3 regions of the Bacillus cereus group sp. RP37 genome follow, and region 1 is predicted to be linked to each of the others. Evidence: a T-box and tRNA genes for the amino acid it is inferred to sense, from the RefSeq annotation. Region 1 holds a T-box; the other regions hold tRNA genes.

Region 1 (6,992 bases):
GACCCAGGCTGGGTAACAGGAACGGCTTACGGTATTTTCGCGCCGTGGTTAGTCGGAGCATCAAATGTTATTTTAGGTGGCCGCTTTAGTCCAGAAGCGTGGTATGAAGCGCTGCAAGATTACGGTGTAACAGTTTGGTACAGCGCACCAACAGCTTTCCGTATGTTAATGGGTGCTGGACAAGACGCAATTAAAAAATATGATTTATCGCAAGTTCGTCACGTATTAAGCGTTGGTGAACCGTTAAATCCAGAAGTAATTCGCTGGGGTATGAACGCATTTGGACTTCGTATTCATGATACGTGGTGGATGACAGAAACAGGTGGACAAGTTATTTGTAACTATCCTTGTATGGAAATCCGTCCAGGTTCAATGGGTAAACCAATTCCAGGTGTGAAAGCAGCGATTGTTGATAATGAAGGAAATGAAGTGCCTCCATACACAATGGGCAACTTAGCAATTGGTAAAGGTTGGCCAGCGATGATGCGTGGAATTTGGAATAACCAGCAAAAGTATGAATCTTACTTTATGCCGGGAGATTGGTACGTATCAGGTGACTCAGCATATATGGACGAAGATGGGTACTTCTGGTTCCAAGGGCGTATTGATGATGTAATTATGACGTCAGGTGAGCGCGTTGGTCCGTTTGAAGTAGAAAGCAAATTAATCGAGCATGCGGCTGTTGCAGAAGCTGGGGTAATTGGTATTCCTGATCCGGTGCGCGGCGAAATCATTAAAGCATTTATCGCGCTTCGAGCAGGATACGAACCATCTGATGAATTAAAAGAAGAGATTCGTCAATTTGTAAAGAAAGGCCTAGCAGCTCATGCAGCGCCAAGACAAATTGAATTTAGAGATAAATTACCGAAAACGAGAAGTGGTAAAATTATGCGCCGCGTATTAAAAGCGTGGGAATTAAACTTACCAACAGGTGACTTATCAACGATGGAAGATTAAGAGAGAAAGGTCTGAACGAAATAACGTTCAGACCTTTCTTTTTTATGATATCATCAACTTATATATATAAGTTGAAAGGGGATAGTATGATGAAAACAGAGAAGAAAAAGATGATACTAGGAGAAATGTACATACCGGCTGATCCAGTTTTAGTACAAGAGAGGGAGCAAGCTCGTATATTAACGAGAAAATTAAATGATACGCCAGAAGTACAATTAAAAGAGCGTAGCGAAATCGTAAAAGAATTATTCGGAACGACTGGGGATAACATTCATCTTGAATCTTCTTTCAGGTGTGATTACGGCTATAACATTCACGTGGGCGAAAATTTTTACGCGAACTTTGACTGTACAATTTTAGATGTATGTCCAGTAACAATCGGAGTGAACTGTATGTTAGCTCCAGGTGTTCACATTTATACAGCAACACATCCGCTTGATCCAGTAGAGCGCATAAGCGGATCAGAATATGGAAAACCAGTTACAATTGGTGATAACGTATGGATTGGCGGAAGAGCGATTATTAATCCTGGTGTCACAATTGGAGACAACGCGGTGATCGCATCTGGCGCCGTTGTAACGAAAGATGTGCCGGACAATGTAGTAGTCGGCGGAAATCCTGCAAAGATTATTAAAAAAATAAAATAATATTTGAACGAAGTGCCTTCCTCGTCTGTATACATTTATGAAAGAATAGATGAGGGAGGCTTTTTTATGTCTAATAAATTACTTCTTGCTTTTGCTTTAATTGGAATTATCGTTGTATTTTCTTGTGGTCTGTTATTACCGATGCCAATTGGCTTTAAAGTTTCAATGATTACAGTTGGGATTATAATGATTGTTATTTTTTCAATCATTATTCCGTTGGATAAGAAGTATATTGTACGAAAAAATGGAAATAAAATTGATTTTACAAAAACAAAAATATATTTTCGTTGGAATGTATTTGATACAATTTCGGTCTGTCTTGCAGTGTATGCATGTATATGTGTGCTGGCGTTAAATATTTTCGTTTTTAGTGGATTTACGATTCAAAACCCATATGTTCAATTTTTTACGCATCAGTCACAAGCATGGGTCATTGTCGCAAGTGCATATTTAATTTCCCGTATTTCATTAACGTTAAAAGGAATAAAGGAGATCAAAAAAAATGGCGCAGATTGGGATTGAGGAGGAGCTCATGCTTGCGTACCAAAGTGGGGATAAGGAGGCTGGGGAAAAACTATATGTTTTAATTAAACCAGCGCTATATACATTTTTGTATCGCTTTAACCGAGATGAACAGTTAAGTATCGACCTTGTGCAAGATACATTTTTGACGTTAGAGCGTAAGAAACATATGTATGAACTTGAGAAAGGAAAAATAAAAACGTATTTATTTCAAATTGGTTATCGTCTTATGATTAATAAATTAAATAGAAGAAAAAAGTGGCGTACGCTTTTGCCATTTTTAGTGCCAATTCAAGAGGTAGAGTTTTCACAAGAAGACCGTCTTACTGTAAGGGACGCAATTTTGAAAGTTCCTGAAGACCAGCGAGCTGTCCTCATCCTTTTTTATTATCATGATATGCAGCAAAAAGAAATTGCAGAGATATTAAACATTCCGATTGGAACAGTGAAGTCGAGACTTCATAACGGGATAAAGAAATTGAAACAATTGCTGGAGGTGGATGAAATTGAGCGAAAATCCCTTTAAGAGTGAATATAAATTAAAACAACATTTAGATAGTGACCATGTAGAAATACCGGATTTTCCAAAAACGGTAAGTCGCTTCGACCGATTCATTGGCTTTCTTGGTTCTCCAGCGAAAGATCCTGTGGAGGCGACGATTGGGAATGATTTATCAGTTGTGTTTCACGTATCGTTATTAGTTGGGGTTCCAATTCTTTCTCTTATTACGATACTCTTTGCGACGTTGTAAAGGATTGGCAAGGAGAGAACACCTACCTCTATTTGACATGCCTATATAAATGATGGTATAAAGAAAAGTATATGAATAATTGAGCGTGGAAAGGGAGAAGTAGTGATCATTTCCCTGTTTTAGAGAGCTGATGGCCGGTGAAAATCAGCACATAGATGATCGCGAATTACGCCCCTAGAGCATCTTTTTTCGATTGAATTGTATTCAAAAGGGAAAAGACGGTGCTAAGCCGTTATGTAAATAAGGTGGTAGGCTTTTTTTTGCCTGCAACTAGGGTGGTAACGCGATAATCAAAATCGTCCCTTATTTAAAGGGGCGATTTTTTTATGTTTTCAACCTTCACGCCAGTAATGAACTTAAAGGAGAGTATGTAGGATATGGGTATTTTACAAGATCTTGAATTTCGCGGTCTAATTAATCAGCAAACAGATGCTGAGGGACTTGAGCAATTATTAGAAAAAGAAAGCGTTAAATTATACTGTGGTTTCGACCCGACAGCGGATAGCTTACACATTGGTCATATGTTACCAGTATTAATGTTACGTCGTTTCCAATTAGCTGGTCATCAACCAATCGCACTAGTTGGCGGAGGTACTGGTATGATCGGTGACCCAAGTGGTAAAAAAGCAGAGCGTACATTAAATACGAAAGATACAGTTGCTTACTACACAGAAAGCATTAAAAACCAACTTTCAAACTTCTTAGAGTTCGAAAACGTGGACAACCCAGCAACAATGGCTAACAACTATGACTGGCTTGGTAACTTAGATGTAATTTCATTCTTACGCGATATCGGTAAAAACTTCGGTTTAAACTATATGTTAGCAAAAGATACAGTAGCATCTCGTTTAGAGACTGGTATTTCATTCACTGAGTTCAGTTACATGATTTTACAATCATACGACTTCTTAAACTTATACCAACACCATAATTGCCGCCTGCAAATCGGTGGTAGTGACCAATGGGGTAACATTACAGCTGGTCTTGAATTAATCCGTAAATCAGAAGAAGATGCGAAAGCATTCGGTTTAACAATTCCACTAGTTACAAAATCTGACGGTACGAAGTTTGGTAAAACAGAAGGCGGCGCAATTTGGTTAGACCCAGAAAAAACAACTCCTTACGAGTTCTACCAATTCTGGATCAACACAGATGACCGCGATGTTGTTAAATACTTAAAATACTTCACATTCTTATCTCATGAAGAAATTCTTGAGCTTGAAAAGCAAGTAGCTGAAGCACCAGAAAAACGTGCAGCACAAAAAGCATTAGGTTCTGAAATGACAAAACTTGTTCACGGCGAAGAAGCATTAGAGCAAGCGATTAAAATTTCAGCTGCATTATTCAGCGGTTCTGTAGCAGAACTGACTGCAAGCGAAATCGAACAAGGATTCAAAGACGTACCATCTGTAGAACGTACTGCAGAAGATACAGTATTAATCGACTTACTTGTAGAAAGCAAAATCTCTCCATCAAAACGTCAAGCACGTGAAGATGTAACGAACGGCGCAATCTACGTAAACGGTGAGCGTACACAAGCATTAGACTACGTTGTAACAGAAAACGACCGCATCGAAGGTAAATTCACAATCATTCGCCGTGGTAAGAAGAAATATTTCTTAATTCGTTACTAATCAGAAACGAATATAAAACAAATAGTACCCCGAATTGTAGGCTGAAAAGTCTATGATTCGGGGTTTTTATGTATGAATTTAGATTGCCTGATCTTTTCTTGTAAATAAAATATGAAGAATTAATATGAGCATATAAAGTAAGCTAATGAGCATAAGAACAAATGCTGTTGGATAAAATTTTGCTGCATATATAAAGAAGTCGATTTGATAAATATCTTCGTAATTTGAAACGGTGCCTTTAAAGTAATTTGTAAACTTAGCGCTATATTTCCATTCATCAGGATAATCTATTAGATTACTCCCCTGATACCAACTCATAAGTGCTGAAGTAATAAACAACATAAATGAACTTCCGAGTTGAACCATTTGGTTTATTGTCAAAAAGAATCCACCTCCTATTTTATGGTTATTATAGCGTGCATTCGTATGCCTGTAACCTTTTTGTTGTAATCTCCTTTTCGAGTTCATACGGAAATCACATGTAAGCGGTATGATAAACGTATAACAAATAGAAAGGAGTGGTAAAACGAAATGTCACTAGAAGCGCTCATTATTTTTTCTTTGCTAAATGCGGGTCAGCTTGCAGAGAATTCGAAGGTGGATATACATAAAGAGCAGAAAGATGCTTATGTATATGTTCAGAAAGAGGAAAATAAATAACTTTAATATATATAAATAAAAGCTACTCGAAGTAACTATTTTAGTTGTCTTTGGTAGCTTTTTACATTATGAATAAATAGGAATTAATTCTCGCTTGAAATCTTCGTACATTTCAAAGGCAATTTTCATGATTTCTTTGAGTTCATCGTAACTGTGGAAATATAGCACGGGTACTTTTTCCGTGTCATTTGATAACAATCGTATAAATATGTCCCATGGGTCTCCAGCTCTAACTTCACCGTTATGACATGCCTCCCAAATCAATTCAGCAACACCATATTTTAAGCTGATGTTGAATCTAAAGGTGTAGACATCTTTGTTTTTTACTTCTCCTACAATAAAAAAGTCTTCTTTTTTATTGTAACGAGCTTTATAGCCAAGAGACTCGAATACTTCAATAGCTTTTTCATTTTCATAGTTTTTAAATGTATTTTCTCTATCAGAAAATTTTTCTGATAATGCTTTATATCTCTTAATAAAATCAATTTTTGTAAGGCAGGCTTGTATTTCAGGTTGTAATGAATACGCCAATAATTACTCCTCCCTAATTTTTAATATTAGATCAAATAAAACAGTATACATGTTAGATACATGAAGAAATCCGGCTCTTGTAAGTCGGATTTTCTTTTTTTATATATAAGATAAGATTGCCTTTCTTATATATAAAATTATGAATAGATAGGAATTAATTCTTGTTTAAAATCTTCATACATACCTAAAGCAATTTTTAAAATTTTTTCTAAGCTGTCATAATCGCTAAATAGTACGGGCTTAATTCTAGTATCTGGAGAAATTAAAAGTCTTGAATATAGACTCCATGGACTACCTAATCGTAGTTCATCATTATGATAAACTACCCAAGTAAAGTCCAGAACGTTTACTTTAATACCAATATTAAAATAAAATAAATTTTCTTTTTTATCATCTAGTTCTCCAACTTTTAAAAACTGTTCTTTTTTATCATAAACTGATTTATAACCTAGCTTTTCAAGTATTTGTTGAATTTCTTCAATATTGGGATTAGGAATGATTTCTTCGGCATCATAATTTTCTCTCGAAAAAGAAGAAAGTTCTGTGTATCTATTAACAAAGTCAATTTTTTTTAGTGCTATTTCTATTTCCGATTTTAATTTTAAGTTCATAATTAATTCTCCTAAAACCTTAAGTCTGTCCTTTTTTTTGGGTCATTACTTCATATATCTTTAAGGTGAAATCATGAATAAATAGGAATTAATTCTCGCTTAAAATCTTCGTACATTTCAAAGGCGATTTTCATGATTTCTTTGAGTTCATCGTAACTGTGGAAGCATGGACGAAGTATTTTTTCTGTATCATTTGATAATATTGCTACAAACATAGCCCATGGATCTCCAGCTCTTATTGCACCATTATGTCGTGCAGACCAAATAAACTCAACAAGGCCATGTTTTAAACTAATATTAAATCTAAAAGTATAGATGTTTTTATTCTTGACCTCTCCAACAATAAAAAAGTTTTCTTTTTTCATAAAACGAGCTTTATAGCCAAGAGACTCAAATACTGCAATTACTTTTTCGTTTTCATAGTTTTCAAATGTATTTTCTCTATCTGGAAATTGTTTTGATAATGCTTTATATCTCTTAATAAAATCAATTTTTGTAAGGCAGGCTTGTATTTCAGGTTGTAATGAATACGCCAATAATTACTCCTCCCTAATTTTTAATATTAGATCAAATAAAACAGTATACATGTTAGATACATGAAGAAATCCGCCTTTTGTGAGTCGGATTTTTCTTAGTTTAATTCTATTAAAATAATATAATTGTTAATTGAAATGTAGT
Region 2 (6,992 bases), 4.1 Mb from region 1:
CGAAGTCTTTGATTCCCCGCTGCCAAGAAAAGCTTCTAGCGAGATAAAAGGTGCCTGTACCGCAAACCGACACAGGTAGGCGAGGAGAGAATCCTAAGGTGTGCGAGAGAACTCTGGTTAAGGAACTCGGCAAAATGACCCCGTAACTTCGGGAGAAGGGGTGCTTTCTTAACGGAAAGCCGCAGTGAATAGGCCCAAGCGACTGTTTAGCAAAAACACAGGTCTCTGCGAAGCCGTAAGGCGAAGTATAGGGGCTGACACCTGCCCGGTGCTGGAAGGTTAAGGAGAGGGGTTAGCGTAAGCGAAGCTCTGAACTGAAGCCCCAGTAAACGGCGGCCGTAACTATAACGGTCCTAAGGTAGCGAAATTCCTTGTCGGGTAAGTTCCGACCCGCACGAAAGGTGTAACGATTTGGGCACTGTCTCAACCAGAGACTCGGTGAAATTATAGTACCTGTGAAGATGCAGGTTACCCGCGACAGGACGGAAAGACCCCGTGGAGCTTTACTGTAGCCTGATATTGAATTTTGGTACAGTTTGTACAGGATAGGCGGGAGCCATTGAAACCGGAGCGCTAGCTTCGGTGGAGGCGCTGGTGGGATACCGCCCTGACTGTATTGAAATTCTAACCTACGGGTCTTATCGACCCGGGAGACAGTGTCAGGTGGGCAGTTTGACTGGGGCGGTCGCCTCCTAAAGTGTAACGGAGGCGCCCAAAGGTTCCCTCAGAATGGTTGGAAATCATTCGTAGAGTGCAAAGGCATAAGGGAGCTTGACTGCGAGACCTACAAGTCGAGCAGGGACGAAAGTCGGGCTTAGTGATCCGGTGGTTCCGCATGGAAGGGCCATCGCTCAACGGATAAAAGCTACCCCGGGGATAACAGGCTTATCTCCCCCAAGAGTCCACATCGACGGGGAGGTTTGGCACCTCGATGTCGGCTCATCGCATCCTGGGGCTGTAGTCGGTCCCAAGGGTTGGGCTGTTCGCCCATTAAAGCGGTACGCGAGCTGGGTTCAGAACGTCGTGAGACAGTTCGGTCCCTATCCGTCGTGGGCGTAGGAAATTTGAGAGGAGCTGTCCTTAGTACGAGAGGACCGGGATGGACGCACCGCTGGTGTACCAGTTGTTCTGCCAAGGGCATAGCTGGGTAGCTATGTGCGGAAGGGATAAGTGCTGAAAGCATCTAAGCATGAAGCCCCCCTCAAGATGAGATTTCCCATAGCGTAAGCTAGTAAGATCCCTGAAAGATGATCAGGTTGATAGGTTCGAGGTGGAAGCATGGTGACATGTGGAGCTGACGAATACTAATAGATCGAGGACTTAACCATATAATATGAAGCAAATGTTATCTAGTTTTGAGAGAACATAAAAAACTTATTGACTTTTAAAGTGAATAAGTTATAATAATGATTGTCTCAAAAGAATAATGTCTGGTAATGATGGCAGAGAGGTCACACCCGTTCCCATACCGAACACGGAAGTTAAGCTCTCTAGCGCCGATGGTAGTTGGGACCTTGTCCCTGTGAGAGTAGGACGTTGCCAGGCAATATTATTCCGCAGTAGCTCAGCGGTAGAGCTATCGGCTGTTAACCGATCGGTCGTAGGTTCGATTCCTACCTGCGGAGCCATTGGAGAGCTGTCCGAGTTGGCCGAAGGAGCACGATTGGAAATCGTGTATACGTCACAAGCGTATCAAGGGTTCGAATCCCTTGCTCTCCGCCATAGGATTTATAATATTTGGCCCGTTGGTCAAGTGGTTAAGACACCGCCCTTTCACGGCGGTAACACGGGTTCGAATCCCGTACGGGTCACCACTTTTGGAGGATTAGCTCAGCTGGGAGAGCACCTGCCTTACAAGCAGGGGGTCGGCGGTTCGATCCCGTCATCCTCCACCATATAAATTATATGAATAATATTGTCGCGGGGTGGAGCAGCACGGTAGCTCGTCGGGCTCATAACCCGAAGGTCGCAGGTTCAAATCCTGTCCCCGCAACCAAATGGTCCCGTGGTGTAGTGGTTAACATGCCTGCCTGTCACGCAGGAGATCGCCGGTTCGACCCCGGTCGGGACCGCCATTTTAATAAGGCTCGGTAGCTCAGTCGGTAGAGCAGAGGACTGAAAATCCTCGTGTCGGCGGTTCGATTCCGTCCCGAGCCACCATTTATTTTAATAAAATACGCCGGCTTAGCTCAATTGGTAGAGCAACTGACTTGTAATCAGTAGGTTGGGGGTTCAAGTCCTCTAGCCGGCACCATGTAAGTTTCGGAGGGGTAGCGAAGTGGCTAAACGCGGCGGACTGTAAATCCGCTCCTTCGGGTTCGGCAGTTCGAATCTGCCCCCCTCCACCATTTACATAGGGGCATAGTTTAAAGGTAGAACTGAGGTCTCCAAAACCTCCAGTGTGGGTTCGATTCCTACTGCCCCTGCCAAATATATTTACACAACATGGCGGTTGTGGCGAAGTGGTTAACGCACCGGATTGTGGCTCCGGCATTCGTGGGTTCGATTCCCATCAGTCGCCCCATTTTTATTTTTAAAATTACAAATAATCTAATGGATACTTACATATAATTAAGTAAGAAATCGATGGGCTATAGCCAAGCGGTAAGGCAACGGACTTTGACTCCGTCATGCGCTGGTTCGAATCCAGCTAGCCCAGCCATTTTTGCGGAAGTAGTTCAGTGGTAGAATACAACCTTGCCAAGGTTGGGGTCGCGGGTTCGAATCCCGTCTTCCGCTCCAATGAAATTTAATATGGCGGCATAGCCAAGTGGTAAGGCAGAGGTCTGCAAAACCTTTATCACCGGTTCAAATCCGGTTGCCGCCTTTTCTTTTGTGCCGATGTGGCGGAATTGGCAGACGCGCACGACTCAAAATCGTGTTCCTTCGGGAGTGTCGGTTCGACCCCGACCATCGGTATCGGTTAAAAGACGAGTGATCGTCTTTTTTTATTTGTTTTTATCTTCAATTAATCGTGAGTATACAGTAATATCAAGCGTTCCTACTTTGTGGGGACGCTTTTTTTGTGTGTTCAAATTAATGTTAATGTATCGCCTATTACGTTAATTCTTATAGGTTAACGTAATGCTGATGAACGTTATAATGGTAATTTAGTTGATGGAAATTTATCAGATGATAATATCGAAAAAGGTGCGAATCTAACAAAATTATCAGAAGGTATCTCGTCCGTTTCAAATCAATTACCATTGAAAGAACGATTTGCATTTGCAGGTACTAGTGGCTTTGGTAACAATCATATAAAGGCTTTTGAAGCTTTACAAGAAGCTCGTGATACATTTATGTTTTCCGAAACTGGTGGAAGAAGTAGAATTAAGGGTGTACAAGAAGTAATAAAAGATTATGTGGATAAAGTTCTTGATAGAGTAAATGTAAAAAAATGAGTATCCCGATTCGTATATAGCATCTAAAGTATTACGTGAAGAACTTAAGGCTGCAGGAATTGAAGCAATCCCATATTCTAATGCAGCACATCACATTGTAGCTTGAAATGATAGCAGGACAGTGGAAGTACAGGAATTATTAAAAGAGATTGAGATACATCATGCTTCTGCTGCTAATGGGGTATTTTTACCGTATAAAGTGAATGAATATGTGACTACTGAAGCATTACATATAGGTGATCATGGTCCAGAGTATATAAGAGAAGTATACAGAGTATTAGGCGAAGTTAAACGCTTTGGGGGTAATCGAGCAGTTGCAGCTTTGCAGAATATAAGAGAAAGATTATTGGACGGTAGTTTAAAATTAAATCAACCTGAATAATCTTAATTGTTTTACTAATTAAATTATAAAGGAGTAAAAGGTATGAAAATTTGGCAATTAAAAAGCTTATTTGATAACTATAAATCTTTTCAACTATTAAATTTGAAAGAAGACCGTAAAAAATATTTTGATGAAAAAATTGATTTGGCAATAAAGTTATCTGATTCATGGGGAGAAATTCTTGTTGAATGTGTAGAAGGAGATAACCATAGTGATTGTCCTATGTTCTGGGGGGAACTTGGCACGCCAATGGTTAGTAGAAAAGCAAAAGAGGTATTAGAGCCTTTAATTTGCAATAATGTTGAGTTTCTTCCGCTAACTCATAATGTTACAGGTGAATTTTATTACCTAATAAACGTTTTAAATACAATTGATGCAATTGACTACAATAAAGCAGTTTTTGAAAAACTAAGTACAGGATTAATAATAGGTTTCGAAAAATACGCATTTTTGCCTAATATAGTTGAAGGGCAGATAATATTTAAAACCTATTTAAATCAAAGATTACACTTCTCTACTGTTTTAGTGTCTGACGAATTAAGAAATGCAATTTTAGAAAGTGATTTAAAAGGTTTTGAATTTATAGAGATATGGGATTCAGAAGCAAACATGTAAAAGAAAGTCCTAAAATAACTGATAGAAGTTCAAACAATGGTTTACATTAACTAGACACTTACAAGATGGAGATAGTGCAGATATAACTTGATCTATACCCAAATATAATAGTTATCCTAAAGGAGAATAAATACTCTTAGAAAGAAGTTTTTTTTATGTGGAAAAATCTGATTTTAGAAATTGGAGATATACTGAAAAGTGTTAACTTTAATTTGAACACACCAGCAACAGATACTGAAGTTCATAGATTAAGAAAACACGTAAAAGAGAAATTTAATGTTGACTTACCGAGTGAATACGAAGAGTTTCTTAAAACTGTAAATGGTTTAGACTTTGATGGATTGGTCCTTTACGGAGTCGATTCTCCTTTACTAGAAACAGAAAAAGATGAACATATTTGCGGCTTTATAGATACGAATGAGATTTGGTATGAAAATGAATTTCAAAAAGAGTATCTTTTCTTTGGGGATTCAAATATTGCGTGGTTTTGCAAAAACTTATCAGACGGTACTTATCTAGAACTTGATAAACCATCTGGCACAGTGATGAAAATATATAATGATTTCGATACAATGCTTGAGGAAGCGTTAAAAATAACCCTTCTGTAATAGGGGGATTAAGAAGAACAAAAAATCCATTTGAAAGAACAGTTTATTTATCTAATACGACTAAAGATCGAAGAGTATTTCTTTTTAACGAGTAAAACTTTGGAAGAAGGAACAGCTCTGTTATATAAACAACAATTAAAAGCTATTAAGGAATTAGAGCAAACTGCGAAACAATAAAGGGATAAAAACGAACATTCATTTTTATCCCTTTATATAATTCCATTACTATATAAAATGTCAGTAGATTCTTGTATATACAAGAATCGTTTCCAGCACTCTAGAGAGAATCTCCCCATCCTGGTGACATGAAGTTAAATCCGACACCACCAGTAGATATTAGCACATGATCAGCTGTTAATTTCGTAATTTCTAAAAACTTCTTTTCAAATTCTTCTCTGTTGTACTTGTACATAGTTGAGTGGCACGATCACATTTGCGTTGAAGTACTCAACCAGTCCCCTAATTCCTTTAATTCAGGAAACGACTCAAATTGAATTGGTTCATCTAATTTCATGAATCTCACTTGATAGATAGTTGGGTTTAGTTTTTCTCCTATCCCTTTAAGACCATATGCTTTTTTCTCATTTGAATGTGTCATAATAACTCTCCCCCATCCTTCTTTTAAATTTTTAGATTTCAAAAAATTTCCTATTTTAATTATATAGCGATAGAAAGTAATTAGGGGAATGTTGTGGTAATTTTTTACTTTTCCTTATTGTTTAGCGAGAGATAATAAAATAAATCATCACAGTAATAAATGAAATAGGATAAACTTAATTAAGGGAGAAAAATGAAAGTAAAAGGTGTCAGTTATTTTATTGTGATTCCATTTTGGCTCCGTCCCATTTTAATTTATCATGTTGAAAGAAGCTCAAAATTTTTGAAATGCTTTAAAATAAAGGATTTTAAGGGTAACACTCTATATAAATGTCACCTAAAAGACTCAAAATCGTGTTCCTTCGGGAGTGTCAGTATCGGTATCGGCGATGTAAAAAGACTCTAACAGAAATGTTAGAGTCTCTTTTGTTAAATTATGTTATGTAATTCTAAAATTCGTGATAAATGTAGGAATTCATGTATAATATAACTTGTCGAAAGAACAAAATGATAGTAATTTATATTATGTCTGTAATATGAATCAAAAATGAACTTTTTATATTTCTTTTAAAAATGTGTTGAATACACATTATATTTCATATTAATATTTTTATGTAGATTTAAAACGGGAAAGAGAGTGGAAAGTATGGGTCGTAAATGGAATAATATTAAAGATAAAAAAGCATCAAAAGATGCAAATACAAGCCGTATATACGCGAAATTTGGACGTGAAATTTATGTGGCAGCAAAACAAGGCGAGCCAGATCCAGAATCAAACCAGGCGTTAAGAGTCGTATTAGAGCGTGCGAAAACATATAATGTACCAAGAACAATTATTGATCGTGCAGTGGAAAAAGCAAAAGGCGGTTCAGAGGAAAATTATGATGAGCTTCGTTATGAAGGATTTGGGCCAAATGGAGCTATGGTTATTGTAGATACACTTACAAATAACGTAAACCGTACTGCAGCAGATGTACGAGCTGCATTTAGCAAAAACAGTGGTAACATGGGTGTAAACGGCTCTGTAGCTTACATGTTTGATGCGACAGCTGTTATCGGCCTTGAAGGGAAAACATCAGATGAAGTACTTGAAATTTTAATGGAAGCAGATGTAGATGCACGTGACATTCTAGAAGAAGAAGATGCTGTTATCGTATATGCTGAACCAGATCAATTCCATTCAGTACAATCTGCACTTAAAGATGCGGGTGTTGAAGAATTTACAGTTGCTGAATTAACAATGCTTGCACAAAGTGATGTAACACTTCCTGAAGATGCTCAAGTACAATTTGAGAAAATGGTTGATGCATTAGAAGATTTAGAAGATGTGCAACAAGTTTACCACAACGTAGACTTAGGAGAATAATATGATAGAAGCCCCTGTTCGTT
Region 3 (6,992 bases), 3.9 Mb from region 1:
CCGAAACCAGGTGATCTACCCATGTCCAGGGTGAAGTTCAGGTAACACTGAATGGAGGCCCGAACCCACGCACGTTGAAAAGTGCGGGGATGAGGTGTGGGTAGCGGAGAAATTCCAATCGAACCTGGAGATAGCTGGTTCTCCCCGAAATAGCTTTAGGGCTAGCCTTAAGTGTAAGAGTCTTGGAGGTAGAGCACTGATTGAACTAGGGGTCCTCATCGGATTACCGAATTCAGTCAAACTCCGAATGCCAATGACTTATCCTTAGGAGTCAGACTGCGAGTGATAAGATCCGTAGTCAAGAGGGAAACAGCCCAGATCGCCAGCTAAGGTCCCAAAGTGTGTATTAAGTGGAAAAGGATGTGGAGTTGCTTAGACAACTAGGATGTTGGCTTAGAAGCAGCCACCATTTAAAGAGTGCGTAATAGCTCACTAGTCGAGTGACTCTGCGCCGAAAATGTACCGGGGCTAAATACACCACCGAAGCTGCGAATTGATACCAATGGTATCAGTGGTAGGGGAGCGTTCTAAGTGCAGTGAAGTCAGACCGGAAGGACTGGTGGAGCGCTTAGAAGTGAGAATGCCGGTATGAGTAGCGAAAGACGGGTGAGAATCCCGTCCACCGAATGCCTAAGGTTTCCTGAGGAAGGCTCGTCCGCTCAGGGTTAGTCAGGACCTAAGCCGAGGCCGACAGGCGTAGGCGATGGACAACAGGTTGATATTCCTGTACCACCTCTTTATCGTTTGAGCAATGGAGGGACGCAGAAGGATAGAAGAAGCGTGCGATTGGTTGTGCACGTCCAAGCAGTTAGGCTGATAAGTAGGCAAATCCGCTTATCGTGAAGGCTGAGCTGTGATGGGGAAGCTCCTTATGGAGCGAAGTCTTTGATTCCCCGCTGCCAAGAAAAGCTTCTAGCGAGATAAAAGGTGCCTGTACCGCAAACCGACACAGGTAGGCGAGGAGAGAATCCTAAGGTGTGCGAGAGAACTCTGGTTAAGGAACTCGGCAAAATGACCCCGTAACTTCGGGAGAAGGGGTGCTTTCTTAACGGAAAGCCGCAGTGAATAGGCCCAAGCGACTGTTTAGCAAAAACACAGGTCTCTGCGAAGCCGTAAGGCGAAGTATAGGGGCTGACACCTGCCCGGTGCTGGAAGGTTAAGGAGAGGGGTTAGCGTAAGCGAAGCTCTGAACTGAAGCCCCAGTAAACGGCGGCCGTAACTATAACGGTCCTAAGGTAGCGAAATTCCTTGTCGGGTAAGTTCCGACCCGCACGAAAGGTGTAACGATTTGGGCACTGTCTCAACCAGAGACTCGGTGAAATTATAGTACCTGTGAAGATGCAGGTTACCCGCGACAGGACGGAAAGACCCCGTGGAGCTTTACTGTAGCCTGATATTGAATTTTGGTACAGTTTGTACAGGATAGGCGGGAGCCATTGAAACCGGAGCGCTAGCTTCGGTGGAGGCGCTGGTGGGATACCGCCCTGACTGTATTGAAATTCTAACCTACGGGTCTTATCGACCCGGGAGACAGTGTCAGGTGGGCAGTTTGACTGGGGCGGTCGCCTCCTAAAGTGTAACGGAGGCGCCCAAAGGTTCCCTCAGAATGGTTGGAAATCATTCGTAGAGTGCAAAGGCATAAGGGAGCTTGACTGCGAGACCTACAAGTCGAGCAGGGACGAAAGTCGGGCTTAGTGATCCGGTGGTTCCGCATGGAAGGGCCATCGCTCAACGGATAAAAGCTACCCCGGGGATAACAGGCTTATCTCCCCCAAGAGTCCACATCGACGGGGAGGTTTGGCACCTCGATGTCGGCTCATCGCATCCTGGGGCTGTAGTCGGTCCCAAGGGTTGGGCTGTTCGCCCATTAAAGCGGTACGCGAGCTGGGTTCAGAACGTCGTGAGACAGTTCGGTCCCTATCCGTCGTGGGCGTAGGAAATTTGAGAGGAGCTGTCCTTAGTACGAGAGGACCGGGATGGACGCACCGCTGGTGTACCAGTTGTTCTGCCAAGGGCATAGCTGGGTAGCTATGTGCGGAAGGGATAAGTGCTGAAAGCATCTAAGCATGAAGCCCCCCTCAAGATGAGATTTCCCATAGCGTAAGCTAGTAAGATCCCTGAAAGATGATCAGGTTGATAGGTTCGAGGTGGAAGCATGGTGACATGTGGAGCTGACGAATACTAATAGATCGAGGACTTAACCATATAATATGAAGCAATGTTATCTAGTTTTGAAAGAATATAAAAAAACTTGTTGACTTTAAAAGTAAAATAAGTTAAAATGATTCTTGTCTTAAATGAATACAGTCTGGTAATGATGGCAGAGAGGTCACACCCGTTCCCATACCGAACACGGAAGTTAAGCTCTCTAGCGCCGATGGTAGTTGGGACCTTGTCCCTGTGAGAGTAGGACGTTGCCAGGCAAAATGGAGGATTAGCTCAGCTGGGAGAGCACCTGCCTTACAAGCAGGGGGTCGGCGGTTCGATCCCGTCATCCTCCACCATATATGTCGGAGGGGTAGCGAAGTGGCTAAACGCGGCGGACTGTAAATCCGCTCCTTCGGGTTCGGCAGTTCGAATCTGCCCCCCTCCACCATTCTTAATTAATGGGCTATAGCCAAGCGGTAAGGCAACGGACTTTGACTCCGTCATGCGCTGGTTCGAATCCAGCTAGCCCAGCCATTAAGAGCCATTAGCTCAGTTGGTAGAGCATCTGACTTTTAATCAGAGGGTCGAAGGTTCGAATCCTTCATGGCTCACCATTTTAATCAAATATGCGGGTGTGGCGGAATTGGCAGACGCACTAGACTTAGGATCTAGCGCCTTTGGCGTGGGGGTTCGACTCCCTTCACCCGCACTTTTAATGAAATAACTCAAACATGTCTTGCGGAAGTAGTTCAGTGGTAGAATACAACCTTGCCAAGGTTGGGGTCGCGGGTTCGAATCCCGTCTTCCGCTCCAATTTTCAATATGACATGCCGGGGTGGCGGAACAGGCAGACGCACAGGACTTAAAATCCTGCGGTGGGTGACCACCGTGCGGGTTCGACCCCCGCCCTCGGCACCATATGCGCCCGTAGCTCAATTGGATAGAGCGTTTGACTACGGATCAAGAGGTTAGGGGTTCGACTCCTCTCGGGCGCGCTTTTATTAACGGGAAGTGGCTCAGCTTGGTAGAGCACCTGGTTTGGGACCAGGGGGTCGCAGGTTCAAATCCTGTCTTCCCGATATTCCCAAAAACATGGGGCCTTAGCTCAGCTGGGAGAGCGCCTGCCTTGCACGCAGGAGGTCAGCGGTTCGATCCCGCTAGGCTCCACTTTATTTATTATATGTCTCGGAGGTATACCCAAGTTCGGCTGAAGGGATCGGTCTTGAAAACCGACAGGCGGTGAGAATCGCGCGGGGGTTCGAATCCCTCTACCTCCTCCATTTTCTTTTTAAATGGTTTAGATACATATAATAATAAAATTTTATTTTTTCCTTCATGGAGGTATACCCAAGTTCGGCTGAAGGGATCGGTCTTGAAAACCGACAGGCGGCGAGAGTCGCGCGGGGGTTCGAATCCCTCTACCTCCTCCATTTTTTAAAAAACATTATATTGTCGCGGGGTGGAGCAGCACGGTAGCTCGTCGGGCTCATAACCCGAAGGTCGCAGGTTCAAATCCTGTCCCCGCAACCAAATGGTCCCGTGGTGTAGTGGTTAACATGCCTGCCTGTCACGCAGGAGATCGCCGGTTCGACCCCGGTCGGGACCGCCATTTATGTTGGCTCGGTAGCTCAGTCGGTAGAGCAGAGGACTGAAAATCCTCGTGTCGGCGGTTCGATTCCGTCCCGAGCCACCATTTTTTTTATGCCGGCTTAGCTCAATTGGTAGAGCAACTGACTTGTAATCAGTAGGTTGGGGGTTCAAGTCCTCTAGCCGGCATCCTTTAGGGGCATAGTTTAAAGGTAGAACTGAGGTCTCCAAAACCTCCAGTGTGGGTTCGATTCCTACTGCCCCTGTAAAAGTATATGGGCCTATAGCTCAGCTGGTTAGAGCGCACGCCTGATAAGCGTGAGGTCGATGGTTCGAGTCCATTTAGGCCCACCATATATATTATTCCGCAGTAGCTCAGTGGTAGAGCTATCGGCTGTTAACCGATCGGTCGTAGGTTCGAGTCCTACCTGCGGAGCCATGGCCCGTTGGTCAAGTGGTTAAGACACCGCCCTTTCACGGCGGTAACACGGGTTCGAATCCCGTACGGGTCATAAAAAAAAGAGTCAGCAATATGCTGACTCTTTTTTATTGTGCGTTAATCCTCCTTTATCAACTGATTTTCCTGAAATAAATAAAGGAATTTAGGAAAAGCTATGGTATGTATAAAAAGGAGGAGACAAAAATGACACGAGTGAGAGACTGTATGAGTACTCATATTGTACATTGTACACCGCTAGACAATGTATATGAGGCTGCTGTAAAGATGAAAGAAGAATCGATTGGATTGATTCCGGTTGTTGAAAATGAGCAAGTTGTTGGGCTTGTTACGGACCGAGATTTAGTTGTTCGAGGGATTGCTGAGAAACATCCTGGATCTAATAAAATTACAAATGTAATGACAACAAACATTGTTTCAGTTTCTCCAGATGATTCTATTGAAAAAGCCACAGAGTTAATGGCACAGTATCAAATTAGACGATTACCAGTAGTTGAGAGTGGTCAACTCGTTGGGATGCTAGCACTAGGTGATTTAGCTATAAGAGAATCGGCAGATGATCAAGCTGGATTTGCTTTAAGTGAAATCTCGGAGCATACGGAATGAAGAAAGATTTTAATTAGTGGGGTAAGTTACGTATAAAAATCAGATGCATTATTCTAGTATATAGAATTAAACTAATATGTTAGCATGATGTATCTGAGACATTATATAATAAGTATACAGTTAGTAATTTCGACAGTTTATTTAAATTTGTCATTCCTAATTTTAAATAAGAGAAAAAATGATATACTGATAGATATAAGTATTATGAAAGATTTTGAATATAACAATATTCATTGTTAGTGATGTAATAATGGATTAATATTTCCTATGTAGACAAAAGGGAGGGGGAATTATATGAGGGCTGTACAGCGCGATCCAAATTGGAATTTGGTTACAGATACATATATAGAACCAAATAATTTCGCTGAATTATTTTCTTTGCTTGTACCTTGTCATCCAAAAGGTGAAGGGAAAGAACGAACTATATTAGTGTGGAAAGAAAAAGAATTTTATAAAGAAGAAAATTTAGCGGCATTTATCGTATATGGAATGAATAAAACAAAGAATTTACCGCAGTTTCATAAAGATGAAATTCCAACTTTAGTACGTATTCTTCGCTTATGCCAAGAGATTGGTTGGTATGAAGAAGCAAATACTTTTATGATAACTCAAGGATTAGCTGAGTTTGTTCACACTTCATTGGAATATGAAACATGGGATCTTTTGACGCAAGCGGTTGCTTTAAACTATTTAATTATCAAATATCGTATTGGTGAATTAACTGATGGGGATGTAGAAATCTGGGATAGAGTTAAATTTAATGAGAAATGTATAACAGACTGTAAACATCTATTATCCCATAAAGAAGTATTAGAATTTACATTCTTTTATATGTGTAAGAGAGCTAAGTTCCTATCAAAAGAGCAATTAAATAGTGATATGATGAGTCTAGCTATGTATTGTAATACTTTCGTGTATGATTTATATACACATGACTTATTACGAAAATATCGTAAGTGTACAGACTTCTTATCATATTATGGACCTAGTCAAGCGGTGTTAGCTTGTCAAAGAGCTGTACTTTCTCAAATTTCAGATCGATTAGACCCATTGAAAACTACTCATGTAGATGATTATTTATATGTAATGAAAGAAATGATGGAGCATATGACGATAGGAATAATGGATCGATATGATCATTTTATCGGAAAGTTATTATCATATGTGCCATTTTTCGAAATGATTCAAGTTCCACAACATGCATATTATTGTGAAGAATTATTGTATATTTGCAAGGGAATTGAATATAAAGAAGAAATATTACGCAATTATATATTTATACAATTACATGATTGTTTACCATCATTCTTTAAACTATTTCTTAAAAATAAGCGTTATGCAACAATTCATGATATTCTGTTCTATTGGTGCGATGATGAACAAAGAATGAGCTTAGAGAAAAAATATAATCTTAGTTTTATTTATGAAAAATATGCTTGCGGATAAAAGAGCATTTTCTATATAAATTAAAAAGGATCTCAAGTTTATGTGAGATCCTTTTTTTGTTAGTAAAGTAAGGAGAACGCAATTAAGACGAGAAATAACATTCCATAAAGGAGAAATTGTGCCGTATAGCTTCCTTGTATACCAAAAAAAGTATTTGTTTTTTTATATAAATTCAATATATATTTTAGCGGATTATCTTTGAAAGATTGGTACACAGTGTCTCCTCTTTCTAAGCTTCTTGTTCGTGTTTTTTGTTATTAGGGACATGAATGTACCTAGCTATGAATAATAAAACAGCCATAAAGCATACGGGAAATACGGTAGTTAAATAAAAACCATTACTAATAATATTTGTTATTAGGGCACTTAATAGAAAGACGGCATTATAAATATGGGCAATTTTTTGTTTTAGTTGTACTTGAAAGGCTTCCATCATAATTTCTAAAGTAACAAAAGCAATGATAATAGATAAAAATACAGTATTTGTATTGTAAATGATTAAACAAAAAATTAAACCTAAAAAGGCTAAGTATTCAATTAAGAGAGATATATTGATATTGCGTGGCATACAATTTACCTAACTAAATATGGCAGTGGGTTTACTGCATTTGTTTTTTCAAAATTCCACTCTCCATTGTGTAATTCAAAATGAAGATGTTGCCCGTATGAATGACCTGTGTTTCCCATATGACCTACTAATTGTCCAGCTTGTACTTGATCACCAGCTTGTACAGTGCGATCTTTCATG

The links. A T-box is a leader RNA that pairs with one kind of tRNA and senses whether it is charged. The one in region 1 lies ahead of tyrS (tyrosine--tRNA ligase), so its partner is inferred to be a tRNA-Tyr.
Region 2: it encodes a tRNA-Tyr, which carries the amino acid that the T-box ahead of tyrS (tyrosine--tRNA ligase) is inferred to sense. The anticodon was not compared.
Region 3: it encodes a tRNA-Tyr, which carries the amino acid that the T-box ahead of tyrS (tyrosine--tRNA ligase) is inferred to sense. The anticodon was not compared.

Annotation. Positions count from the first base shown of each region.
Region 1 is NZ_JARVHP010000001.1:779,108-786,099, forward strand. Features, by position in the region: gene acsA (acetate--CoA ligase) at 1-957, shown strand, start outside; gene QCI44_RS04110 (maltose acetyltransferase domain-containing protein) at 1,044-1,604, shown strand; gene QCI44_RS04115 (hypothetical protein) at 1,671-2,126, shown strand; gene QCI44_RS04120 (RNA polymerase sigma factor) at 2,107-2,652, shown strand; gene QCI44_RS04125 (hypothetical protein) at 2,633-2,878, shown strand; T-box leader at 2,956-3,185, shown strand; gene tyrS (tyrosine--tRNA ligase) at 3,256-4,512, shown strand; gene QCI44_RS04135 (YjdJ family protein) at 4,591-4,980, opposite strand; gene QCI44_RS04140 (hypothetical protein) at 5,044-5,172, shown strand; gene QCI44_RS04145 (hypothetical protein) at 5,239-5,703, opposite strand; gene QCI44_RS04150 (hypothetical protein) at 5,841-6,314, opposite strand; gene QCI44_RS04155 (hypothetical protein) at 6,386-6,850, opposite strand.
Region 2 is NZ_JARVHP010000001.1:4,857,880-4,864,871, reverse strand. Features, by position in the region: rRNA gene QCI44_RS25660 (23S ribosomal RNA) at 1-1,328, shown strand, start outside; rRNA gene rrf (5S ribosomal RNA) at 1,430-1,545, shown strand; tRNA gene QCI44_RS25650 (tRNA-Asn) at 1,554-1,628, shown strand; tRNA gene QCI44_RS25645 (tRNA-Ser) at 1,631-1,722, shown strand; tRNA gene QCI44_RS25640 (tRNA-Glu) at 1,740-1,814, shown strand; tRNA gene QCI44_RS25635 (tRNA-Val) at 1,820-1,895, shown strand; tRNA gene QCI44_RS25630 (tRNA-Met) at 1,920-1,996, shown strand; tRNA gene QCI44_RS25625 (tRNA-Asp) at 2,000-2,075, shown strand; tRNA gene QCI44_RS25620 (tRNA-Phe) at 2,085-2,160, shown strand; tRNA gene QCI44_RS25615 (tRNA-Thr) at 2,179-2,254, shown strand; tRNA gene QCI44_RS25610 (tRNA-Tyr) at 2,265-2,348, shown strand; tRNA gene QCI44_RS25605 (tRNA-Trp) at 2,356-2,429, shown strand; tRNA gene QCI44_RS25600 (tRNA-His) at 2,449-2,524, shown strand; tRNA gene QCI44_RS25595 (tRNA-Gln) at 2,588-2,662, shown strand; tRNA gene QCI44_RS25590 (tRNA-Gly) at 2,668-2,742, shown strand; tRNA gene QCI44_RS25585 (tRNA-Cys) at 2,757-2,827, shown strand; tRNA gene QCI44_RS25580 (tRNA-Leu) at 2,838-2,919, shown strand; partial or broken gene QCI44_RS25575 (AHH domain-containing protein) at 3,147-3,783, shown strand; gene QCI44_RS25570 (imm11 family protein) at 3,826-4,398, shown strand; gene QCI44_RS25565 (YrhA family protein) at 4,554-5,006, shown strand; gene QCI44_RS25560 (hypothetical protein) at 5,037-5,183, shown strand; partial or broken gene QCI44_RS25555 (DUF3884 family protein) at 5,284-5,604, opposite strand; gene QCI44_RS25550 (YebC/PmpR family DNA-binding transcriptional regulator) at 6,250-6,969, shown strand.
Region 3 is NZ_JARVHP010000001.1:4,632,656-4,639,647, reverse strand. Features, by position in the region: rRNA gene QCI44_RS24620 (23S ribosomal RNA) at 1-2,205, shown strand, start outside; rRNA gene rrf (5S ribosomal RNA) at 2,308-2,423, shown strand; tRNA gene QCI44_RS24610 (tRNA-Val) at 2,429-2,504, shown strand; tRNA gene QCI44_RS24605 (tRNA-Tyr) at 2,513-2,596, shown strand; tRNA gene QCI44_RS24600 (tRNA-Gln) at 2,608-2,682, shown strand; tRNA gene QCI44_RS24595 (tRNA-Lys) at 2,687-2,762, shown strand; tRNA gene QCI44_RS24590 (tRNA-Leu) at 2,777-2,857, shown strand; tRNA gene QCI44_RS24585 (tRNA-Gly) at 2,887-2,961, shown strand; tRNA gene QCI44_RS24580 (tRNA-Leu) at 2,978-3,066, shown strand; tRNA gene QCI44_RS24575 (tRNA-Arg) at 3,070-3,143, shown strand; tRNA gene QCI44_RS24570 (tRNA-Pro) at 3,154-3,227, shown strand; tRNA gene QCI44_RS24565 (tRNA-Ala) at 3,243-3,315, shown strand; tRNA gene QCI44_RS24560 (tRNA-Ser) at 3,336-3,428, shown strand; tRNA gene QCI44_RS24555 (tRNA-Ser) at 3,486-3,578, shown strand; tRNA gene QCI44_RS24550 (tRNA-Met) at 3,602-3,678, shown strand; tRNA gene QCI44_RS24545 (tRNA-Asp) at 3,682-3,757, shown strand; tRNA gene QCI44_RS24540 (tRNA-Phe) at 3,766-3,841, shown strand; tRNA gene QCI44_RS24535 (tRNA-Thr) at 3,852-3,924, shown strand; tRNA gene QCI44_RS24530 (tRNA-Trp) at 3,931-4,001, shown strand; tRNA gene QCI44_RS24525 (tRNA-Ile) at 4,013-4,089, shown strand; tRNA gene QCI44_RS24520 (tRNA-Asn) at 4,100-4,174, shown strand; tRNA gene QCI44_RS24515 (tRNA-Glu) at 4,176-4,247, shown strand; gene QCI44_RS24510 (CBS domain-containing protein) at 4,379-4,798, shown strand; gene QCI44_RS24505 (DUF3965 domain-containing protein) at 5,093-6,244, shown strand; gene QCI44_RS24500 (hypothetical protein) at 6,474-6,812, opposite strand; gene QCI44_RS24495 (SH3 domain-containing protein) at 6,818-6,992, opposite strand, start outside.